Regions from separate parts of the Agrobacterium burrii genome, predicted to be linked through region 2. Evidence: predicted binding sites of a transcription regulator. Region 2 holds the regulator's gene; each other region holds the start of a gene.

Region 1 (5,909 bases), 140 kb from region 2:
CGTCACCGGTGACGCGGGCGCATTTGACGTATTTTTTGTTCCAGTCGATACCAAGTTCGGACATGCCGTAAAGAATACGGCGATGAACCGGCTTCAAACCGTCACGGACATCAGGAAGCGCGCGGGACACGATAACGCTCATGGCGTAATCGAGATAGGACCGCTGCATTTCCTCAATGATGGAAATCGGTTCAATGCCTGGCGGAAGTTTTCCGCCGCCGGGGGGGCTCTGGTCAGTCAAAACGGATCACATTCTCTGTTAAGAATCGGATGGATTTTTATAGCGGAAACAGCCACGTTACGCCAATTTCCCGGCGAGTTTTGAACAGTCTTTTGCGTCATTTGCAAGACATACACCGCTTTTCGCCGTTTAGGTCGGCAAAAGCGCCGCCGCTCCCTTTTAAAGCGTGTATGACTTGCGTAGGCTCCGGCCTAAAAATAGAATAGGCGGGGAAAAAATGGCCAGCAGCGAAACGCTCATCAACGCGCTTACCACACTTCTGGTCACGCTCGATCCGCCGGGTCTGGCGCCTGTTTTCCTCGCACTTACCGTCGGCATGACGCGCGCCCAGCGTGCCCAGGTGGCACTGCGCGGCTCCATCATCGCCTTCGGCATTCTCGCCGTCTTCGCCCTATTCGGCCTTGCCATCCTCAATCTGCTCGGCATCTCGCTCGGCGCCTTCCGCATCGCCGGTGGTCTGTTGCTGTTCTGGATTTCCTTCGAGATGATTTTCGAAAAACGCCAGGAGCGTAAGGAGAAGACCTCCGAGATCGCCATCACCAAGGATCATCTGCACAATCTGGCGGTCTTTCCGCTGGCGCTGCCGTTGATCGCCGGGCCGGGCGCGATTTCCGCCACCGTGCTTCTGGCGGGAACGATGAAAACGACGCTCGAAATGGTCGTGCTTATTCTCATTCTCGCCTTCGCCATGGCCCTTGTCTACGCGGCCCTCATCGTTTCGGAGCGAATGGACCGTTTTCTCGGCAATACCGGCCGCGCCATCCTCACCCGGCTGCTCGGCGTTCTGCTCGCCGCCCTTTCCGTGCAATTCGTGGTCGACGGCATAAAATCGGCCTTTGCTTTCTGAGCGCCAGTCTATTGCGATGCTTACGCAATAAAATCCTGCGACCGGCAGACATTGCGAAAAATATGCCCTTTAAACCGGCGACCCGCTTCGGTTAAAAGACGCGCATCTTTTCCGGATCAGAAAGTTCTCTCCATGCGATCCACGCTGCGCCGCCTCATCCCGGATGCCGCTCCCGTCAGCAACAGGGAAAGGCTGCGCGCAGCCACCGGCGCCTTTGTCGGCATTCTGCTGACCGGACTTCTGGGCAGCCTTGCCTTCCGTTTCGACCCCACCCTGCCCGCCATGATCGCGCCAATGGGCGCATCGGCGGTGCTTTTATTCGCCGTGCCGTCCAGCCCTCTTGCGCAACCCTGGTCGATCATGTGCGGCAATCTGGTGTCGGCTTTCGTGGGCGTAACGGTGGCGCTGCTTGTTCCGGATATATTCTTCGCCAGCGCGCTCGCCATCAGTCTTGCCATCGCCGCCATGATGGCGTTGCGGTGCCTGCACCCGCCAAGCGGCGCGGTGGCGCTGACAGCCGTTCTCGGCGGCCCCGCCGTGCACGGCCTCGGCTATGGTTTCCTGCTCTGGCCGGTCGCCGGAAACTCGCTGATCCTGCTCGCTCTGGCGCTGGTCTATAACAATGCCACCGGCCGCGCCTATCCGCATGGTCTGAAGCTCGGAAAGGCCGCCCACGGCACGACGGATCCGACCCCCATCCAGAAAATCGGCTTCTCCTCCGCCGATCTCGACGAGGTGCTGAAGGAATACGACCAGGTTCTGGATATCGACCGCGACGAGCTGGAAACCATCCTGCGCAAGACAGAGCTGCGCTCCTGGCGTCGCCGTGCGCTGCATCTCGATTGCGCCAGCGTCATGTCGCGGGATGTGGTCGGCGTCGCCCCGGATGACAGCCTTCGCCATGCCCATGCGCTGATGCAGAGCCATCATTTCAAGGCGCTGCCCGTCACCAACGACAAAGCCGAAATCGTCGGCATCGTCACCCAGACGGATTTTCTGGAAAAGGCGAGCTGGAGAAACGGCCGACCCTCCATCGGCTTCCTGCAGCGGCTGCGCCTCATTCTGTCCGGCGCCAGCGCCCCCAACGATACCGTCAAGGACATCATGACCTCGCCGGTCAGAACCGTGCGGCCAGAAACGGCGATCGAGGAAGCAATTATCCGCTTTGCGGAAGAAGGACTGCACTACCTGCCTGTCATCGACGCCAACGGCAAGATGGTGGGCATAGTGTCGCAATCCGATGTCATGGTCGCGATGCTGGCGGACAAGGCCGCAGCATAAGAAGAACCTGCGATACCGTCACAATATGGGCTGCAAGCCCTTTGGTGAGCAGCCTGTGACAGGCAAAAACGATGGAAGCCGACACGCGCAGCCCGCTCCCACCATCGTCACGCGATCAGAACGGGATATCGTCGTCCATATCGTTGGAGAAGCCGCCGGAAGGCTGGCCACCGCCGCTGCGGGAAGAGCCGCCGCCACGTGCCGGCTGCTGGTCGTAACCGCCGCTGCTACCATAATCACCGCCGCCGCCGAAGTCGCCGCCGCCGCTGCGACCGCCACCGCCGCCGCCGCCGCCTTCACCGCGACCATCAAGCATCGTCAGCGTCGAGTTGAAGCCCTGCAATACGATTTCGGTCGAATAACGGTCGTTACCGGTCTGGTCCTGCCACTTTCGGGTCTGCAACTGGCCTTCGATATAGAGCTTGGCGCCCTTTTTGACATATTGCTCGACAACCTTGCACAGGCCTTCGTTGAAAACCACGACGGTGTGCCATTCGGTCTTTTCCTTGCGCTCGCCGCTGTTGCGGTCACGCCAGGTCTCCGAGGTGGCGATGCGCAGGTTGGCGATGGGGCGGCCATCCTGCGTCCGGCGAATTTCGGGATCGGCGCCGACGTTTCCGATCAGAATTACCTTGTTTACGCTACCAGCCATCTCGTCATCCTGTCCGCCGACCATCATGACCGGCAATTGCATTTCAAAAAATCCCGCACACAATAACCATCGTGGACGTCAAAAGGCACCGCAACGGCGGAACTATCCACAGCGAATAATCACGACCTTCGAAGGGCGAATATTGGCGCTTGCTATTTGTTCCTTTTTTGTTCTATTTAATCGCGAAATTCGAGTCAAGTGGGCTGAAAAGCTCCGACCGACAGGGAATAGACCTCGACACCCCCGGCTGCGTCACTACATAAGGACGCGCTGCCATCAAGCCCGTTAATTTTGTCCGAGCCTTGCCATGAGTGAACTGAAGACGATTTCCATCCGTGGTGCCCGCGAGCATAACCTCAAGGGTATCGATCTGGATCTGCCCCGCAACAAGCTGATCGTCATGACCGGACTTTCCGGCTCGGGCAAGTCGTCGCTTGCCTTCGATACGATTTATGCCGAGGGCCAGCGCCGTTATGTCGAAAGCCTTTCGGCCTATGCGCGCCAGTTCCTCGAAATGATGCAGAAGCCGGATGTCGACCGGATCGAGGGTCTGTCGCCGGCGATTTCCATCGAACAGAAGACCACCTCGAAGAACCCACGTTCCACGGTTGGCACGGTTACCGAAATCTACGACTATATGCGCCTGATGTTTGCGCGTGTCGGCGTGCCCTATTCGCCCGCTACGGGCCTGCCTATCGAGAGCCAGACCATCAGCCAGATGGTGGACCGCATCCTCGCCTTTGAGGAAGGCACCCGTCTTTATGTTCTCGCGCCGATCGTGCGCGGCCGCAAAGGCGAATATAAAAAGGAACTTGCCGAGCTGATGAAGAAGGGCTTCCAGCGCGTCAAGGTGGATGGCCAGTTCTACGAGATCGCTGACGTGCCTGCCCTCGACAAGAAATACAAACATGACATCGACGTGGTGGTTGACCGTGCGGTGGTGCGTCCGGACATGGCCGCGCGCCTTGCCGACAGTCTCGAGACCTGCCTCAAGCTCGCCGACGGGCTGGCTATCGCCGAATTCGCCGACAAGCCTTTGCCGCCGGAAGAAACCGCCGCCGGCGGCTCCGCCAACAAGTCGCTCAACGAAACCCATGAGCGGGTGCTGTTTTCAGAAAAATTCGCCTGCCCGGTCTCCGGCTTCACCATTCCGGAAATCGAGCCGCGGCTGTTTTCCTTCAACAATCCCTTCGGCGCCTGCCCCAGCTGCGATGGCCTCGGCTCGCAGCAGAAGGTCGATGAGAACCTGATTGTTCCCGAGCCGGCGCGCGCGCTGCGCGACGGTGCGATTGCCCCATGGGCCAAATCGTCTTCGCCCTATTACAATCAAACGCTGGAAGCGCTCGGCAAGGCCTTCGGTTTCAAGCTGTCGAGCAAGTGGTCGGACCTCTCCAAGGAGGCACAGCACGCCATTCTTCAGGGCACCGATGACAAGATCGAATTCAATTATCAGGACGGCGCGCGCTCTTATAAAACGTTGAAAAACTTCGAGGGCATCGTTCCCAATCTCGAGCGTCGGTGGAAAGAGACCGATAGCGCCTGGGCGCGCGAGGAAATCGAGCGTTATATGTCGGCAGCGCCCTGCCCGGCCTGCAACGGTTTTCGCCTCAAGCCGGAAGCGCTGGCCGTCAAGATCAATAAGCTGCATATCGGTGAAGTCACCCAGATGTCGATCCGCAAGGCGCGCGACTGGTTCGAGACGCTGCCGGAAAACCTCAACGCCAAGCAGAATGAGATCGCCGTCCGCATCCTCAAGGAGATCCGCGAACGCCTGCGCTTCCTCAATGATGTCGGACTGGATTATCTCAGCCTGTCGCGCAATTCCGGCACGCTTTCCGGCGGCGAAAGCCAGCGCATCCGGCTGGCCTCGCAGATCGGCTCGGGTCTTACCGGCGTTCTCTATGTTCTGGACGAGCCGTCGATCGGCCTGCACCAGCGCGACAATGCCCGCCTGCTCGAAACGCTGAAACACCTGCGCGATATTGGCAATACGGTGATCGTGGTCGAACATGACGAAGACGCCATTCTGACGGCGGATTATGTGGTCGATATCGGCCCGGCCGCCGGCATTCACGGCGGTCAGGTGATCGCCGAAGGCACACCGCAGGAGGTGATGGCCAATCCGAAATCACTAACCGGCAAATATCTCTCCGGCGAACTCGGCGTCGCCGTGCCGGCAGAGCGCCGCAAGCCCAAGAAGGGCCGCGAGATCAAGGTTTATGGCGCACGCGGCAATAATCTCCAGAATGTCACGGCGGCTATCCCGCTTGGCGTTTTCACCGCCGTGACCGGCGTTTCGGGTGGCGGCAAGTCCACTTTCCTGATCGAGACGCTTTATAAGTCGGCGGCACGCCGGGTGATGGGCGCGCGCGAAATCCCGGCCGAACACGACCGCATCGACGGTTTCGAATTCATCGACAAGGTGATCGATATCGACCAGTCGCCGATCGGCCGCACGCCGCGCTCCAACCCCGCCACCTATACCGGCGCCTTCACGCCGATCCGCGACTGGTTCGCCGGCCTGCCGGAGGCAAAGGCGCGCGGCTACGCGCCGGGCCGTTTCTCCTTCAACGTCAAGGGCGGCCGCTGCGAAGCCTGCCAGGGCGACGGCGTCATCAAGATCGAGATGCACTTCCTGCCCGACGTCTATGTCACCTGCGACGTCTGCCACGGCAAGCGTTACAATCGCGAGACGCTGGACGTGACTTTCAAGAGCAAGTCCATCGCCGACGTGCTGGATATGACGGTGGAAGAAGGCGTGGAATTCTTCGCCGCCGTGCCGGCAGTGCGCGACAAGCTGCAGGCTTTGTTCGATGTCGGCCTCGGTTACATCAAGGTCGGCCAGCAAGCCAACACGCTTTCCGGCGGCGAGGCGCAGCGCGTCAAGC
Region 2 (5,909 bases):
CTTGTCTTCGCTTTCGGCCTGTCGGCGGCCACGGCCTATCGCGATGTCCCGGATCTGCTCATTCACGAGGAGGGGGAACTGGTGGCGTTGCTGGAAGACGGCAAGGCCTATACGACAAAAACGCGACCGCAGGGCTTTGTATACGGCCAGTGGCAAAGGGCGCTGCTGCTGCCGGAACAGCCCGTGCCGCCGGTCATTCTTAAAGCGAATGCCGCAGTAACCAGTGTAGGCCTGACCACAAAATCAAAGCTCACGCCGGAAGAGATGAGGGTGGTGACGCGGCAGATGACGGCGGCGCTGAAAGATGCGGCACCCGGCGTCTTCACCTGCAGCAAAGGCATATGGTGCGTGGCGCGCGCCGGCAGTGGTGAATGGATTGTCGTTCTGGAAGACGGCCGGTTTGCTGGAAAAGCCTGCGACATCGCCGATATTGTCGTCGTTTCCCGCAGGACCTCGTTTTCACAATGCCGCTCAGGAGCGCTTCTGCTCAACCGCGATATATTGCGGCGCATTGGTTCAGTGGAAATAAACTTTGCCGGAAGCGATCAGTCTGCGGTCGTGGGACGGCTGCGTGCGGCGATTGCCGGGGCGGACAGGCCATGGAGCGAGCACCGCTATTACGACTGGAAAAGCGACCGTTTCGAATATGAGGTGCCGGAACCGGTCAGGCAGTTGCTGGCGTCGCAATAAACGCCGCCAGCATGGATCCTCAGACCTTCACACGCAGATCGGCAGTCAATTCACCAATGCCGCTGATTTCCTGTTCATGCGCCGCGTCGCGCCAGATCTCCTTCAATCCGGCTTCATACCATTCACGCATGGCGGGCAGGGCGAGCAGCCGATCGCAATAGGCTTTTGCCGCAGTCGAGAGCTCAGCGCCATAGGTCTGGAAACGGAACGCGACCGGGCAGAAGAAAGCATCGACCGCCGTGAATTTCTGACCGGCAAGATATGGGCCGCCGAATTTTGTCAGACCTTCGCTCCAGAGCACATCGATGCGCTTTATGTCTGCCGCAAGTCCAAGATCGCCATCCTTCGGCTTGACCCGAATACCGACTGACATCGGATAAAGATTGCGCAGCGAGGAAAAGCCGGCATGCATTTCACTCGCAGCCGAACGCGACCATGCACGTGCCTGCTTGTCGCTCGCCCAGACGCCCTGATGCCGTTCGGCGAGATATTCAGCGATAGACAGCGTTTCCCATATCGTCACGCCCTCATCGACAAGGCACGGCACCTTGCCGGTTGGCGAAAAGCTGGAAAAGGCGACGCCTTCGCCGAACGGAACAAGTTTCTCATCAAAAGCGATACCGAGCGTGCGCATCAACACCCACGGCCGCAGCGACCATGAGGAGTAGTTCTTGTTGGCGATATAAAGATCGTACATGGCTTATCTCCCGGATATGACGCGCATTTCTATACCTGTCGGGGCATGATGGAATATCGAAAATAATCAATGACACCCATAAATCGCGTTGATGAATGGCAGGGGCTTTGCACCGCGTGTCACCATTTGGCGGCAGCGCCAGGCCAGCCATATCCCTCAAGCGTAAACGACCTCACGCGACCAAAAGCCCACGGTATATGACGCAGTGGTGACAACACGCCGGAGAGAAGAGCGCGACAAGGATATCCATATGAGACTGGAACTGATCTCTACCAGACAGGTTGCGTCCGTCTGCGGGAAGGATAAGCTTTCCCGACACTCACATAGTCTGCCGAATTAGGAAATTGCCGTCATCTTCGACAGGGTTAGCCTCATGACGATGCCTGTTTCGAGAGGATGACGGCGAATTCAGATCAATGGTAACGACGTATAAGCCCGACCAGCTTGCCCTGAATTTTTACCCGATCAGGCCCGAAGATGCGGGTTTCATAAGCGGGGTTGGCTGCTTCAAGCGCGATGGAAGCACCCTTGCGGCGGAAGCGTTTCAACGTCGCTTCCTCATCATCCACCAGCGCTACGACGATATCGCCTGGATTGGCGGTATTGCTGTTGCGGATGATGACAGTATCGCCGTCGAAAATACCGGCCTCGATCATCGAATCGCCCTTGACCTCGAGCGCGTAATGTTCGCCCGAACCCAGCATGTCCACCGGCACGGCAACATCATGGGTGTTGTTCTGGATGGCGGAAATCGGCACGCCGGCGGCGATGCGGCCCATGACCGGCACGGTGACCGCCCCGCCGAGATCGTTGGCCGGAGCCTTTGGCGCTGGTGCGGGTTCCGGCGTCTTCGGTTTGCCAAGGCTGCCTTCGATGACGCTTGGCGAAAAGCCGCGTTGCGGCCTCGCGCCCGGCGTATAGGCCTCCGGAAGCTTGATGACTTCAAGCGCCCGCGCCCTGTTAGGTAGCCGGCGAATAAAACCGCGCTCTTCGAGGGCGGTAATCAGCCGGTGGATACCGGATTTGGAAGCAAGATCGAGTGCGTCCTTCATTTCATCGAAGGAGGGCGGCACGCCGGACTCTTTCATTCGTTCATGAATGAAGAGAAGCAATTCCTGCTGTTTGCGCGTGAGCATGAGGAAAACACCCTTGAGAATCGTCGTGGAGATCGTGAAACAAATACAGAACGAACACTATATGTTCCATATGTGTTCCGCAATCCCCTAAAATTTCGTGAAGCTGCTATCCGTTGTTTTGATGATTTGCCTGAAAGCACGAAATTGTGCTTTTCTGCCTTTCGGACCGTTCCGGCATCGCTATGCCGGATGTGAGAGCAGGAAGCAGGAAAATGACGAAAGCATACCGTGTCGACCATCTCGTTCTGCCTGTGGATGTCCTTGGCATTGCCGTTAATCGCCTTGGAAACCTTGGGTTTACGGTAGCACCAGCGGCTCTCCACCCTTTCGGCACGCAGAATGCCTGCGTTTTTTTCGCTGACGGCACCTATCTGGAACCTCTCGCAATTGCTAACCCGGCTAACTATAATGCCTCGATTGACCGGGGAAATGTGTTCACCGGGCGGGATCAGGCCTTCCGGAAACATGTCGCAGGGGAGGGATTTTCCGCTCTGGTCGCTGCAACACAGGACGCTCCTGGCGATCACGACCGATTCGTAGCCTCAGGCATTTCGGCCGGAAATGTCTTTGAATTTTCGCGGCCGGTCAAAATGCCTGATGGTTCGCAGAGCGAAGCGGCCTTCCGGCTGGCTTTTGCAGCCAGTGGTTCCGCTGCGGATTTCTTCCTGTTCAGTTGCCAGCGGTTGCAGGCCCTGCCGGGCGACCGTTCAGTGCTGGAGAGCCATGCCAATGGCGTTTCCGGCCTCAGCGAGATCGTCCTGTTTGCCGGTGGTGATGTGAATGCGGTGCGGCTGATCGAAACTGTTTTTGGCTGTGATGGCAAAGTGTCCCCGGATGGTGATGTGGTTTTCGCAACCGGCAATGCCCGCATAAGATTGACGCAAAATCCAGTCTTTGGCAGACATGCCTTTAATGCTCCCGAAGAGGGCGGCGATGGATTGCGCGGCGCAGGCATCGTCTTTTCCGTTCGCGATCTTGCCGTGACAGAAGCAGCACTTGCTGCTAATGGCGTGTCCTGCGCAGAAACGGGCGGCCGGCTGGTGGTGCCCGCAGCACCCGGTCAGGGCGTTGCCTTCGCCTTCGAGGAAAAATGATGAGCGTTACGAACAATCTCAAAGTCACCGCCGGCGATGGCGCCAGCAAGGTTTCCTTTTCCAATACCGAGCGTTTTTCGCTGATTGCCGGCCCCTGCCAGATGGAGAGCCGCGAACATGCCTTCATGATTGCGGGCGTGCTGAAGGAGCTTTGCGACAAGCTTGGAATAGGCCTCGTTTACAAATCCTCTTTCGACAAGGCGAACCGCACCTCGCTTTCCGGCAAGCGCGGCATAGGCCTTGACAACGCGATGCACGTTTTCGCCGATCTCAAGAAGGAATTCGGCTTTCCTGTTCTGACCGATATTCACACCGAGGAACAATGCGCCGTCGTCTCCGAAGTGGTGGATGTGCTGCAGATCCCGGCTTTTCTCAGCCGCCAGACCGATCTTCTCGTTGCCGCCGCCAAAACCGGCCGTGTCATCAACGTCAAGAAGGGCCAGTTCCTGGCGCCCTGGGACATGAAGAACGTGCTGGCCAAGCTCAATGAGAGCGGCAACCCGAATGTGCTCTTATGCGAGCGCGGTGCGTCCTTCGGTTACAACACGCTGGTCTCCGACATGCGCTCGCTGCCGATCATGGCGTCGCTCGGCGCGCCTGTCGTCTTCGACGCCACCCATTCGGTGCAGCAGCCGGGCGGGCAGGGCGGTTCGACGGGCGGTCAGCGCGAGTTCGTCGAGACGCTTTCGCGTGCGGCGGTCGCTGTCGGTGTCGCCGGCCTCTTCATCGAGACCCATGAGGACCCGGACAATGCACCATCCGACGGCCCCAACATGGTGCACCTGAAGGACATGCCGAAACTGCTGGAAAAGCTTCTGGCCTTCGACGCGATCACCAAAGCCTAAGGGGCTGGCGCGGTTTGTGCCAATCGATTTTAAATGGCGGGCGCTCCGTTTCTGCCGCCCGCCGTCATTGTAATTTCTTCGTCATCGTCTAAGACAGGCGACGGAAAATATCTGTTCCATTCCCAAGGGAGAGACCATGACTGCCATTACCGATATCATCGCGCGCGAAATCCTCGACAGCCGCGGCAACCCGACTGTTGAAGTCGATGTTTACCTCGAAGACGGCTCCATGGGCCGTGCGGCCGTTCCTTCCGGCGCCTCCACCGGCGCGCATGAAGCGGTTGAGCTGCGCGATGGCGGCAAGCGTTATCTCGGCAAGGGCGTGGAAAAGGCGGTCGAAGCCGTCAACACGGAAATCTTCGACGCCATCGGCGGTTTCGATGCCGAAAACCAGATCCAGATCGACCAGATGATGATCGCGCTTGACGGTACGCCGAACAAGTCGCGCCTCGGCGCCAACGCCATCCTCGGCGTGTCGCTCGCCATCGCCAAGGCTGCGGCCGAAGCTTCCGGCCTGCCGCTTTACCGTTATGTCGGTGGCCCGAACGCGCATCTGCTGCCGGTTCCGATGATGAACATCATCAATGGCGGCGCACATGCCGACAACCCGATCGATTTCCAGGAATTCATGATCCTGCCGGTCGGCGCGGAAAACATCCGCGAAGCCGTGCGCATGGGTTCTGAAGTGTTCCATACGCTGAAAAAAGAACTGTCCGCACAGGGCCACAACACCAATGTCGGCGATGAGGGCGGTTTTGCACCGGGTCTGGAAAGCGCGCCGGCTGCGCTCGATTTCATCATGAAGTCGATTGAAAAGGCCGGTTACCGTCCGGGCGAAGACATGTATGTCGGCCTCGACTGCGCATCGACCGAATTCTTCAAGGACGGCAAATACGTTCTCGAAGGCGAAGGCCGCACGCTGGAGCCGGGCGCAATGGCTGAATATCTGGCCGAGCTTGTCAACAAATACCCGATCATCTCGGTTGAAGACGGCATGGCCGAAGACGACTGGGAAGGCTGGAAGACGCTGACCGATCTCGTCGGCAACAAGTGCCAGCTCGTTGGCGACGATCTGTTCGTCACCAACTCTGCGCGTCTGCGTGACGGCATCAAGATGGGCGTTGCAAACTCCATCCTCGTCAAGGTCAACCAGATCGGTTCGCTCTCCGAGACGCTGGATGCGGTGGAAACCGCGCACAAGGCCGGCTACACCGCCGTCATGTCGCACCGCTCTGGCGAAACGGAAGATTCCACCATCGCCGATCTCGCTGTCGCGACGAACTGCGGTCAGATCAAGACCGGCTCGCTTGCCCGTTCCGACCGGCTCGCAAAGTACAACCAGCTGATCCGCATCGAAGAGATGCTCGGTCCGCAGGCTGCTTACGCCGGCCGTTCGATCCTGCGCGGATAATTCACGCTGGGGTTTGGCGACATGGCCCGCTGTCTG
Region 3 (5,909 bases), on a different contig from region 2:
TGCGATAGAGATAATGGCGGCGGGTGGCGGAAAAACGGGCGTCGAAATCTTCCGTCACGGCAGCGACGTCGAGAACCGAAACGGCCTCTTTCGCCATGGCCAGATGAGCGTTGATAGCATTGCGAAGCTTATACGGCTCCCAATCGCGCGAAAGATCGGCATGGGCCACCTGCCCGACAGCGTGTACGCCGGAATCGGTGCGACCCGCGCCGCGAATGGAAACGGTCTCCCCGGTCAGCGAGCGGATCGCTGCCTCTAGCGCGCCTTGAACAGAGGGGCCGTTCTCCTGTCTCTGCCAGCCGAAATAGGGTGAGCCGTCATATTCGACGGTCATGCGGAAACGTGGCATCAGCCAAGCCTCGTTGTGGGGGGAACCGGCGTGCCGCGAACGAAATCGGCAGCCGACAGCGGCTTGCCCCCCGCCTTCTGCAAGCGGGTGAGCCGCACCGCACCGCTGCCGCAGGCGATGGTGAGAGCGTCGTCGAGCACCGCGCCCGCTTCCCCCATGCCGCTCGCCAGTTCGGAGGCCAGAACCTTCACGCGCTCCGCCTTGCCGCCGATTTTCATCTCCAGCCACGCGCCCGGAAAAGGCGAAAGGCTGCGAATATGATTATGCACATCCTGTGCCGGCCGGGAAAAATTAATCCGGGTCTCGCCCTTGTCAATCTTGGAAGCGTAAACAACGCCCTCTTCCGCCTGTGTGACGAGGGGCAGGTCGTCTGCTTCCAGTCTGTCCATCGCCTGCCGCATCAGCCGCGCGCCGGCGAGCATGAGACTGTCGTGCAATTCGCCGGCGGTCATGTTCTCGCCGATCGCAACCTTCGCCGTCAGTGCGACGGGGCCGGTATCCAGCCCCTTTTCCATTTTCATGACCATCATGCCGGTCTCGGCATCGCCAGCCATGATCGCCCGCTGGATGGGCGCGGCACCCCGCCAGCGCGGCAGCAACGAGGCGTGGCCATTGTAGCAGCCAAGGCGCGTGCCGGAGAGGATCGCTTCGGGCAGGAGCAGGCCGTAAGCCACGACGACCGCGACATCGGCGTTGAAGTCCCGGAACTGCTGGCGATCTTCTTCCGCCTTGAAATTCACCGGCGTCAGAACGGGAAGCCCCAGCAATTCGGCAGCCTGATGCACCGGCGACTTCTGCAGGTCGAGGCCACGGCGACCACCGGGACGCGGCGGCTGCGTATAAACGGCAACGACCTCGTGACCCGCTTCCACCAATGCACGTAAGGTCGGAACGGAAAAATCCGGTGTACCCATGAAGATGATGCGAAGAGCCATCGTCGCCCCCTGCCCTTTCTGCCGTTCCGTCTCATGCTAAGGAGGACGAATCAGACCTTTGCGCGGGCCGCTTTGGTGAATTTCTTGATGACCATGTCGCGCTTCAACCGCGAAATATGGTCGATGAACAGAACACCGTTCAGGTGATCGATCTCGTGCTGCAAACAAGTCGCCAAAAGACCATCCGCCTCGACAGTCACCTGCTTGCCGTCACGACCGACATATCGGACCGTCAGCGCCGCAGGACGCTCCACTTCGGCGTAATAATCGGGAATGGAAAGGCAGCCTTCCTCATAGGTCGAAATATCATCCGACACCTTGAGGATTTCCGGATTGATGAAGACGACGGGGGTCTTTTCTTCACCTTCACGCGCAACGTCGATCACCAGCATCCGCCGCGCAACGCCGACCTGAATGGCGGCAAGACCAATGCCCGGCGCGTCATACATGGTTTCCAGCATGTCGTCGGCGAGACGCAGCACTTCGGCATCCACCTGTTCGATGGGTTTCGATTGCTGGCGCAGCACGGGATCGGGCAAAATGATAAGCGGTTTGATAGTCATGGCTTCCCATAACGTATCTCTTGCGCGGAGGAAATAAAAAACACGAGCGGTCAAACTGCGCCGGGCTTCCGCTCTCCCGGACTCATTTCCGCCGCAGGAATGTTCTTGTTTTGATCTTACGAATCACAAGAAATCTGCTAGATTTAATCATGAGCATAGATTTATCCGTTCTCCTCGATCCAGCATTGCGGGCCGGTTCCGTCGATATCAGCTTCGGCGCGCTGCTCGCGGCTCTGGTTTTCGGTCTGACGATCACATGGTTGATCACGTCAAACCGCGTGAAAAAGCCGGGAGCCGATGGTGAAATCTCCGATCTGCTGAAAACCCAGTCCGAACTGCACGGCCGTATCGCCGCCATGGCGGAGACGCTTGGCACACGCCAGACCGAGATGAGCCAGACGCTGAACCAGCGTCTCGACGGCATGTCGCAGCGGCTGGGCGAAACGTTGACGGAACAGACACGATCAACACACGAAAATCTCAGCCGCCTGCAGGAACGCCTCGCGGTCATCGATGCCGCACAGGGCAATATTCAGGATCTGGCCAAGGATGTCGTCGGGCTGCAGGCGATCCTCTCCAACAAACAGACCCGCGGAGCTTTCGGACAGGCGCGCATGGAAGCACTGATCGCCGATGCCCTCCCCGCCGGCGCTTTCCAGCTTCAGCCGACGCTTTCGAACGGTTACCGGCCGGATTGCACGATCAAGATGCCGAATAATGCACCATCCCTCGTCATCGACGCCAAGTTTCCGCTGGAAGCGTGGAACGCACTGAAAGCAGATGAATCGCCGGACGCCAAACGCGCCGCCACCCAGCAATTCCGCCGCGATATGGAAGTGCATATTCGCGACGTGGCGGAGAAATATCTCATTCGCGGCGAGACGCAGGATACGGCCTTCATCTTCGTACCCTCCGAATCAATCTTCGCCGATATTCACCAGCATTTCGAATATCTGGTGCAGCGCGCCCACCGTGCCCGCGTCGTCATCGTTTCGCCGTCGCTTCTGATGCTGTCGGTGCAGGTCATCCAGTCGGTACTGAAAGATCAGCGCATGCGGGAGCAGGCGCATCTCATTCAGGGCGAAGTGGCGCTGCTGATGGACGATGTGCGGCGGCTGGACGACCGGACACGCAAGCTGCAGGCCCATTTCGGGCTGGCGCAGAAGGACGTCGACATGATGCTGATTTCCTCCGACAAAGTGTTGGCGCGCGGCCAGAAGATTGAAGGCCTCGATTTTTCTCCGACGGAGAAAGAAGCTTCACATGGAGAAATCGAGCAGGCGCGTCGCTTTGCGGAGAACAGAGCCGGTGCGGCAAAGTTGCGGGTGGTTGACGACGAGTGATCGTCTCGGGCAAAGTCGCCGCCTTGCTTGAATTTCATACGGACACGCCGCCCATGATTACTGTTTTTGGCTCCATCAACATGGACCTCATCGCCACCGCCAAGCGCCTTCCCAAGCCCGGTGAAACCGTGACGGGAGAGAGCTTCTCCACCGCGGCGGGCGGAAAGGGAGCCAATCAGGCGCTTGCCGCAAAGCGGGCAGGCGCCACGGTCAAAATGGCTGGCGCTGCGGGCGACGATACGTTTGCCGCACCGGCACTGACCTTGCTGCGTGATGCCGGGACCGACCTCTCGCTCGTCAAGGCCGCGCCCGGCCCGACCGGTACGGCGATGATCCTTATCGGTGAAGGCGGGGAAAACATGATCTCGGTCATTCCTGCCGCCAATGGCGAAGTTTCCGCATCCGACGCAGCAAAGGTCGTGGCGGAGATGTCGGCGGGCGATATTCTGATGCTGCAGTTCGAGATACCAGCGCCTGCCATCGAAGCCGCACTGGCGGCCGCAAAGGCGAAACGCATCACCACCGTCATCAATACCGCGCCGCTGACCGCCGACGGACCACGCCTCGCTGGCCTTGCAGATATCGTCATCGCCAATGAAACCGAGTTCGAGCTGCTGATCGGCAAGAACGGGCTTTCCGATTCGGAGCGGCAAAACGAACTCAAGGCCCTGCATGAGAAGACCGGCCAGACATTGATCGTGACGCTTGGTGCGGACGGCGTCATCGCCATTCGCAATAGCAAGCTTTACCGGGCGGCCGGTCTGAAAATCGTGCCAGTCGATACGGTTGGCGCGGGCGATACCTTCTGCGGTTATCTCGCCGCCAGCCTCGATCAGGGCATGGATTTCGAAAAGGCGCTGAAGCGCGCCGCTGTCGCGGGTTCGCTCGCCTGCACCCGCGCCGGCGCCCAGCCTTCCATTCCGCTTGCGGCGGAAGTGGATGCGAATATCTGAGACTTCAGCCGCTCAGCGACGAATAAAAGTGAGATAGGCCGAGCTGCGGCCTTCTCTTTTCGCCTTGTTCTCATAACGCGTCCCGGGCCAGTTGGCATAGGGCGTGCGCCAGTCGTCAGCGCTCGTCGCCGTCCATTCGAAACCACCATGGCGAGCGCAATGCTGCAGCGTCCAGTTGACGTAGGTATCGATATCCGATGCGAAGCAGAACTTGCCGCCGGGTTTCAGCACCCGGTAGAAGCGGGCGAGATTGACGTCGGAGACGAAACGGCGTTTCCAGTGCTTCTTCTTCGGCCATGGGTCGGGATAGAGAAGATCGATGTGATCGATCGACCCCTCCGGCAACCAGTCCAGCAGTTGCGTCGCGTCATCATCGTAAAGGCGGATATTCATCAATTCGCCTTCGCGCACGCTTGCCAAGAGCTTGGCCATGGAATTGACGAATGGTTCGACCCCGATGAAACCCGTCTCCGGGTTCTCAACCGCACGATGGGCAAGATGCTCACCGCCGCCGAAACCGATCTCAAGACGGACAGATTTCACATCCGCCGGAAAGAGAGCCACGAGATTCTGCGGTGGCGCGCTCTCCAGATCGATTTTCAGCAAAGGCAGCAGGTTTTCGATCGTGTCGATTTGCTGGTTGCGCAAAGGCTTGCCCTTGCGTCTGCCAAAAAACGCTTCCGTTGCGCGTGAGCGCCGCTCTTCCGTCATCTCATACTCTCAAGAACAAATAGACTTAACCCGCACAGAGCCACGTGAATGGCCGCTGTGCGGGTTACAAATGGTGCAAACGGTATCTCTCAATCGCCGTCGAATGACAAGGCTTGGAACAAGCCCCCGCATTTTCCGGACGTAAAACCGCGATGCACTTTTACTGGAAATGCTTCAAGCGCTCAAAGCTTCCTTGAGCGGCTTTACCAGATCGAGCTTCTCCCAGGAGAAGGAGCCGTCACGGCCGGCCTTGCGGCCGAAATGGCCGTAAGAGGACGTCTTGGCATAGATCGGCTTGTTGAGATCGAGATGACGGCGGATGCCCGACGGCGAGAGGTCCATGACCTTGCGGATCGCGCCTTCAACCTGGTCTTCGCTGACCTTGCCCGTGCCGTGCAGATCGACATAGATCGACAAAGGCTGGGCGATGCCGATCGCATAGGCGATCTGGATGGTGCAGCGCTCGGCCAAACCGGCAGCAACCACATTCTTGGCGAGGTAGCGGGCGGCATAGGCGGCAGAACGGTCGACCTTGGTCGTGTCCTTGCCGGAGAATGCACCGCCACCGTGCGGGGCAGCGCCACCATAGGTGTCGACGATGATCTTGCGGCCGGTCAAGCCGGCATCGCCATCGGGACCGCCGATGACGAACTTACCCGTCGGGTTGATATACCACTGGCAATCGTCGGCGATCTTCAGGTCGCCCAGAGCTTCGCGGATATAGGGCTCGACAACGGCGCGAACCTTCTTCGAATCCCAGCTTGCATCGAGATGCTGCGTTGAAAGAACGATGGACACGGCTTCCGAAGCCTTACCATCGACGTAACGAACGGTCACCTGGCTCTTGGCATCCGGCCCGAGCTTTGCCGCTTCGCCTTCGCCGCTCTTGCGGGCGGTAGCGAGAAGCTGCAGGATACGGTGCGAATAATAGATCGGGGCCGGCATCAGGTCCGGCGTTTCCTTGCAGGCATAACCGAACATGATGCCCTGGTCGCCAGCACCCTCATCGCCCTGCTTGTCGGAAGCGCTGTCGACGCCCTGCGCGATATCCGCCG
Region 4 (5,909 bases), on a different contig from region 2:
ACATTGCCGCCCGTGCCGGACGTTGTGGCTATACCACTTTGTAACGAGCTTCGGCCAACAGTTGAGCCGATTGATAAGAGGCCGCCACAAGGCCGTTACCTTCTGGGTGTCGGTATCTATAATGGCCGTAAAAACCTGGAATGTGTTGTTGAAGCTATGCTTCTGTTGCAGGCTTCCGGCGTCGTTCCCCCCGCGTTGGTGTTGGCAGGCGCGAGGCGCAGAAGGGTTGAAAAATTTTTAAAACTGGAAAAATTCCGTCCGATAGTCGACAAGTTTCACTTTGTCCTTAATCCGAACCAGGCGGAATTGCGTCTGCTCTATGAAAACGCTTACGGTCTCGTTTTACCGAGCAGGATGGAGGGATGGGGCTTGCCGATCAGCGAAGCCCTGTGGTGCGGTACCCCGGCGTTTGCTGCGGATGTACCGGCATTGAGAGAGGCCGGCGGGACGCTGGCCCTTTATTTCAATCCTGAGAAACCAGATGAGTTGGCGGATTTGGTTCGTGTATTGTTGTTGGAACCCGATAAGTATGCTGCCTTGAAAACGAAGATAGCCGAGTTCAAACCACAAATGCGAACATGGCAGGATGTTGCGTCAGACATACTTCGTGCGATTCATGAATTGGATAACAACGAGAGGCGAGCGGCCACCTAAGGCGGCAAGTCGAAGCTGCGACAGGTTCGACAATCTGCTCTTTGTCCGTTTACTCGTCGTGCAGGCCGATATTGTCGGTAGCCTCCCAATGGTTTTTATCCAATTGCAAACGACGCCTGTACGAAAGAGCTACCTGAACCCCGGCTTTCTACTTCCACATCGCCCGCATCCGCGCGCCCACATCAATCCTGATCTGCTGCGCGCTACGCTCGGAAGCGGCGGCCGATACAATCGGCCAGGTTGTGGTTTCGAAGAATTGCAGCAGGGTTGCCGGTATGAAGCGGGTTCTTGAGGCGTAGACATGCCGGTCGCCCTGCTGGCTCTGGCCGCCGGTGAAGAAGCGTTGTGGCGTGATCAGCGACAGGCCGTCCTTGGCGCGGGTCATCGCGACATAGAGCAGCCGTCGCTCTTCCTCCAGTTCCTGGGTGGTGCCGACGCCAAGGTCGGACGGGATGCAGCCATCGATGACGTTGAGGATGAAGACGGAACGCCATTCCTGGCCTTTTGCCGAATGGATGGTCGACAGGGTCAGGTAATCCTCGTCAAGCAGCGGCACGCCCGCCTGATCGCTGGTGGCGTCAGGCGGATCAAGTGTCAGCTCGGTCAAAAATCGTTCGCGGGAGGGATAACCGCTGGCGATCTGCTCGAGCTGCAGCAGATCGGCCTTGCGGCTATCGGCATCTTCATGGATGCGTTCGAGATGGGGCTCGTACCATAGCCTTGCCTGCCCGATTTCGCCCGGCCAGCCGTTTTGGCCACGCCGCAGCCCCACCAGCATTTGCGTGAAAGCCGTCCAGTCATCGCCAGTCTTCGGCGGCGGCGGAATTTCGGCAAGGGCAAGCAGCGGCTCGGGGTCTGCCGCGATCGTATCGAGAATGTTGCCGGCTTTCTTCGGTCCGATGCCGGGCAGCATCTGCAGCAGCCGGAAGCCGGCGACACGGTCGCGCGGGTTCTGCGCGAAACGGAGGACCGCCAGCATGTCCTTCACATGGGCGCTGTCGAGGAATTTCAGGCCGCCGAATTTGACGAAGGGGATGTTGCGGCGGGTCAGTTCCACCTCGAGCGGGCCGCTGTGGCTGGAGGTGCGAAACAGCACGGCCTGCTGTTTCAGCGTCATACCGGTCTCGCGATTGGCAAGGACCTGATCGATAATGAAATTCGCCTGTTCGGTTTCATCCTTCACCGTCACCAGCTTCGGGCGTTCGAGCGACTGCCGCTCCGTCCACAGGTTTTTGGTGAAACGCTCACGCGCCAGATCGATGACGCCATTGGCGGCGGCAAGAATTGGCTGCGTTGAGCGATAGTTGCGATCAAGCGTGATGATATCCGCCGCCGGGCTGAACGATGCCGGAAAATCGAGGATGTTGCGCACCGTCGCAGCGCGGAACGAATAGATCGACTGCGCATCGTCACCCACCACCGTCAACCCGCGGCCACCGGGTTTGAGCGCCATCAACACCGAGGCCTGCAGCCGGTTGGTATCCTGATATTCGTCGACCATCACATGGTCGAAACGGTTGCCAATATCGTCTGCCAGAATGGGGTCGCTCACCATCTGCGCCCAATAGAGCAGAAGATCGTCGTAATCGAGCACGTTCTGAACCTGCTTGGACTCGACATAGGCCGCGAATAGTTGCTTGAGTTCGCTCTCCCAGTTGGCGACCCAAGGATAATGCTGGCGCAGGATTTCCTTCAACGCCGTCTGTGAATTCACCGCGCGCGAATAGATCGCAAGGCATGTTCCCTTGGTCGGGAAGCGGCTTTCGGTCTTGGAAAAGCCGAGTTCGTGCCGGGCGAGGTTCATCAGGTCGGCGCTGTCTTCACGGTCGTGGATGGTGAAATCGATATTGAGGCCGATCTGTTCGGCATAGATGCGCAACAGGCGGGCGCCGATGCCATGAAACGTGCCGGACCATGCCAGCGCATCGGTCAGAGCGCCTGAATTGCTGCCGAGAACATGTTTGCAGATACGCTCGACACGCCGCGACATTTCCGAGGCCGCACGTCTGGAAAACGTCATCAGCAGGATGCGGCGGGGATCGGCGCCGTTGACGATCAGATGCGCGACACGATGGGCGAGCGTATTGGTCTTGCCGGAACCGGCGCCGGCAATGATCAAGAGCGGTCCGGCCGTCTGTCCTTCTGTCAGCCCGACGCCGTGTTCCACGGCCTTACGTTGCTGTTCGTTCAACTTGTCCAGATAGGCAACCGCCATGCCTGCAATCCTTGATATGTGGTTGTCTGTCCGTGGATAGCGGTGGAAATGGCCAGCCGTCGAGGCATCGGCTGGCCATTTCCACCGTTCCTGCAATGATTAGCAAAGACTCAAACACCAATCCAGAACAAATAATGAACGCCCCGACTTGGTAATCCAGGCCGATATGTCGGCCCGGGTGGCGATGGGTCGAGAGGATCTGATTTTCCCATCACGATAAGAATAGTAATGAGGAAAATCTCGTACTTAATTGAAATATATAATCATTTATTGTCGTTTCTTTCGCGTTAGCGGTTTCGACTTGGAAAGGCTTGAACCAGGCCGGAGGCTTGCGAGTTCAATCATCGGCCTCGGGAATGAGGTCTGTCTGTTGGGAGGACTAAATGAAAAATCTGAAATTCTGCCTGATCGCCGTAGCTGCCCTTGCCACCTCGACATTTGCCTCGGCCGAGCAGAAAGCCGTGAAATCCGATGTCACAATCGCCTCTGACATCAATTACCTGCTCTACACCCCGAAGGACTATGCCGGTTCGGAAAAGACTTACCCTCTCGTTGTCTGGCTGCATGGCGGTGATCAGGGTGGCAGTGATGTCGAAAAGCTGCGGACAAGCGGTCTGCCGAAAATGATCGAAGAGGGGCGTGATTTTCCTTTTCTGGTGTTCTCGCCGCAAAACCCCAGTGAGGAGCTGCTTTACCCGATCGAGCGTGTCGCAGCCGCTCTTCAGTCGGTGGTGGCCGATCATCGGGTAGACCGCAGCCGCATCTACCTGATCGGCTATAGCCGGGGTGGATTTGGGGCGTGGTCAATGGCCGAACAGTTTCCGGAAGCTTTTGCGGCTGTCGTGCCGATCGCCGGCGGCGGTATCCGGCATTATCTCAACCGCACCAATGAAAAGACCGCCTTCTGGGCTTTTCATGGTGCAAATGACGAGGTGATACCGTTGTCCGACACCGTGGTTCTCGTTCAACGCCTTCAGGAGTTGAAACGCAATGTTCGGCTCACCGTGTTCGAGGATACGAACCACCAGGCGGTGGAGGGAAAAGTGCTTAAGGATGAGGCGATGTGGACCTGGCTTCTCGAACAGAAGCTCGCTGAGGTCAAAGCGCCGTCTTCTCCCTGAGTTTCACCGGATTGCTGATTGAGCCAATCACAAACAAAGCCGCCCGGCGCTTCCGCCGGACGGTTGTCTCTAGAGGCTGGATGTTGATCTAAAGGAAACTGCTTTCGAACAGTTCGCCTGAATAGGCCGCGTGGGTAACGCCCGCTTCAAGGTCGGCCCTGGTCAACTCATCGACGAAAACGCCGTTCTGCATTACGAGAACGCGGTCGCACATATGGGCGATGACCGCGAGATCGTGGCTGACGAGAACGAAGGTGAGGTCGCGTTCCTCGCGCTGATCGGCAAGCAGGTTGAGGATTTCCGCCTGAATGGACACGTCGAGCGCGGATGTCGGCTCATCGAGCAGCAGGATCGGCGGTTCGAGGATCAGCGCGCGGGCGATTGCCACACGCTGGCGCTGGCCTCCGGACAGTTCATGCGGAAACCGCTCGGCGAAATGTGCGGGCAGGCCGACCTGTTGCAGGGCATCAGGGACTTTCGACCAGCCATCGCCGAGCCCCATCGCGCGGATGGGTTCGGCCAGAGCCCGGCCGATGCGATGGCGCGGGTGCAGTGAACCGTAAGGGTCCTGAAACACCATCTGCGCCAGCTTCAGTTCTTCGCGGCTTCGCACCTTACCGACCGGCTTGCCGTCGAAGCCGATCGATCCGGTCCAGACCGATTCCAGACCCGCAAGCGACCGCAGCAATGTCGATTTGCCGCAACCGCTTTCGCCGACGATACCGAGCGTTTCACCCTTGTTGACCTTGAGGCTGACGCCGCGAACGACGTGATTGCGGTTTTCCTTCGCGCCATAGACAACGTCGAGCTTGTCTACCGTGATCATCGCATCACCTCCGCATCGATTGCCTGTCGGTCCAGTACCTTGAGACGCCTGACCGGATTGCGGGGATCGGGCATCGCCGCGATCAGGCCGCGTGTATAGGGATGTTGCGCATCTTCCAGCTTGGTCAGCGTTTCCACCACGCGCCCGCCATACATGACCAGCACCCGTTCGCAGAAGGCGGCAACCATGCGGATGTCATGGCTGATGAGAATGAGGCCCGAATTGTTTTCACGCACCATCTCGTCCAGAAGCAGGAGCACATCCTTGCGGACGCTGACATCGAGAGCCGAGGTCGGCTCGTCGGCGATAACGAGCTTCGGTTTGGCGAGCAGCATCATGGCGATCATCACGCGTTGCCCCATGCCGCCGGAAATCTGGTGTGGGTAAAGCCCCATCACACGGTCCGGATCATTGATACGCACGCGTATCAGCATATCCCGCGCTGCGTTTCTCGCTGCCTTGCCGGAGAGAGCCAGATGCAGTTCGGCCGCTTCCGCCACCTGTTTTCCAATCGGCAGGACCGGATTGAGCGAATAACGCGGGTCCTGCATGATCAACGCCATTTCGCTGCCGCGGATCGCGCCCATCTGGCGTTCGGATCTGGTAAGCAGCGGTTCGGAGAGGAAATCCATGCGCTCCGCCGTCACGGTGGCGCTTTTTGGCAGAAGCCGCATGGCGGCGCGGCCGGTCGTGGACTTGCCGGAGCCGGACTCGCCGACGATGCCGACACGCTCGCGCCCGACGTCGAAGTTGACATTGGAAACGGCGGGAATGGAGTTGCGGCCAAAGCGAACGTTGAGGTCGCGGACCGAGAGAATGGGGGAGCTATCAGGAACGGGCATGGCGCGGATCCAGCAGGTCTCGCAGCGTATCGCCGGCGATGTTGAAGGCAAGGCTCGTCAGCAGGATGGCGATGCCGGGCATGACGGCAACCCACCAGTAGTCGAGCATGAATTTACGGCCGCTGGAGATCATCGCTCCCCATTCCGGCAGCGGCGGCTGAGCGCCCAGACCGAGGAAGCCAAGCGAAGCGGCAGTGAGGATGATGCCAGCCATGTTCAGTGTCAGGCGGACGATGACCGAAGGAATGCAC

What was found. The regulator LexA, encoded in region 2, represses DNA repair genes until DNA is damaged. The targets are predictions, from matches to a motif close to TGTTCNNNNTGTGTTCNG.
Region 1: the regulator LexA is predicted to act here: its motif matches at 3,179-3,196, upstream of uvrA (excinuclease ABC subunit UvrA).
Region 3: the regulator LexA is predicted to act here: its motif matches at 1,948-1,965, upstream of JZX89_RS12300 (DNA recombination protein RmuC).
Region 4: the regulator LexA is predicted to act here: its motif matches at 2,993-3,010, upstream of JZX89_RS25010 (ATP-dependent helicase).

What each region holds. Positions count from the first base shown of each region.
Region 1 is NZ_JAFLNA010000001.1:567,673-573,581, forward strand. Features, by position in the region: gene gyrA (DNA gyrase subunit A) at 1-241, opposite strand, end outside; gene JZX89_RS02870 (MarC family protein) at 459-1,088, shown strand; gene JZX89_RS02875 (CBS domain-containing protein) at 1,221-2,369, shown strand; gene JZX89_RS02880 (single-stranded DNA-binding protein) at 2,485-3,063, opposite strand; gene uvrA (excinuclease ABC subunit UvrA) at 3,329-5,909, shown strand, end outside.
Region 2 is NZ_JAFLNA010000001.1:426,848-432,756, forward strand. Features, by position in the region: gene JZX89_RS02250 (ComEC/Rec2 family competence protein) at 1-690, shown strand, start outside; gene JZX89_RS02255 (glutathione S-transferase family protein) at 710-1,387, opposite strand; gene lexA (transcriptional repressor LexA) at 1,801-2,523, opposite strand; gene JZX89_RS02265 (VOC family protein) at 2,736-3,617, shown strand; gene kdsA (3-deoxy-8-phosphooctulonate synthase) at 3,617-4,462, shown strand; gene eno (phosphopyruvate hydratase) at 4,599-5,873, shown strand.
Region 3 is NZ_JAFLNA010000005.1:294,061-299,969, reverse strand. Features, by position in the region: gene truA (tRNA pseudouridine(38-40) synthase TruA) at 1-349, opposite strand, end outside; gene fmt (methionyl-tRNA formyltransferase) at 349-1,284, opposite strand; gene def (peptide deformylase) at 1,335-1,847, opposite strand; gene JZX89_RS12300 (DNA recombination protein RmuC) at 1,997-3,190, shown strand; gene JZX89_RS12295 (ribokinase) at 3,244-4,143, shown strand; gene trmB (tRNA (guanosine(46)-N7)-methyltransferase TrmB) at 4,156-4,854, opposite strand; gene metK (methionine adenosyltransferase) at 5,029-5,909, opposite strand, start outside.
Region 4 is NZ_JAFLNA010000017.1:87,213-93,121, reverse strand. Features, by position in the region: gene JZX89_RS25015 (glycosyltransferase family 4 protein) at 1-654, shown strand, start outside; gene JZX89_RS25010 (ATP-dependent helicase) at 803-2,869, opposite strand; gene JZX89_RS25005 (carboxylesterase family protein) at 3,253-3,990, shown strand; gene JZX89_RS25000 (ABC transporter ATP-binding protein) at 4,079-4,816, opposite strand; gene JZX89_RS24995 (ABC transporter ATP-binding protein) at 4,813-5,658, opposite strand; gene JZX89_RS24990 (ABC transporter permease) at 5,645-5,909, opposite strand, start outside.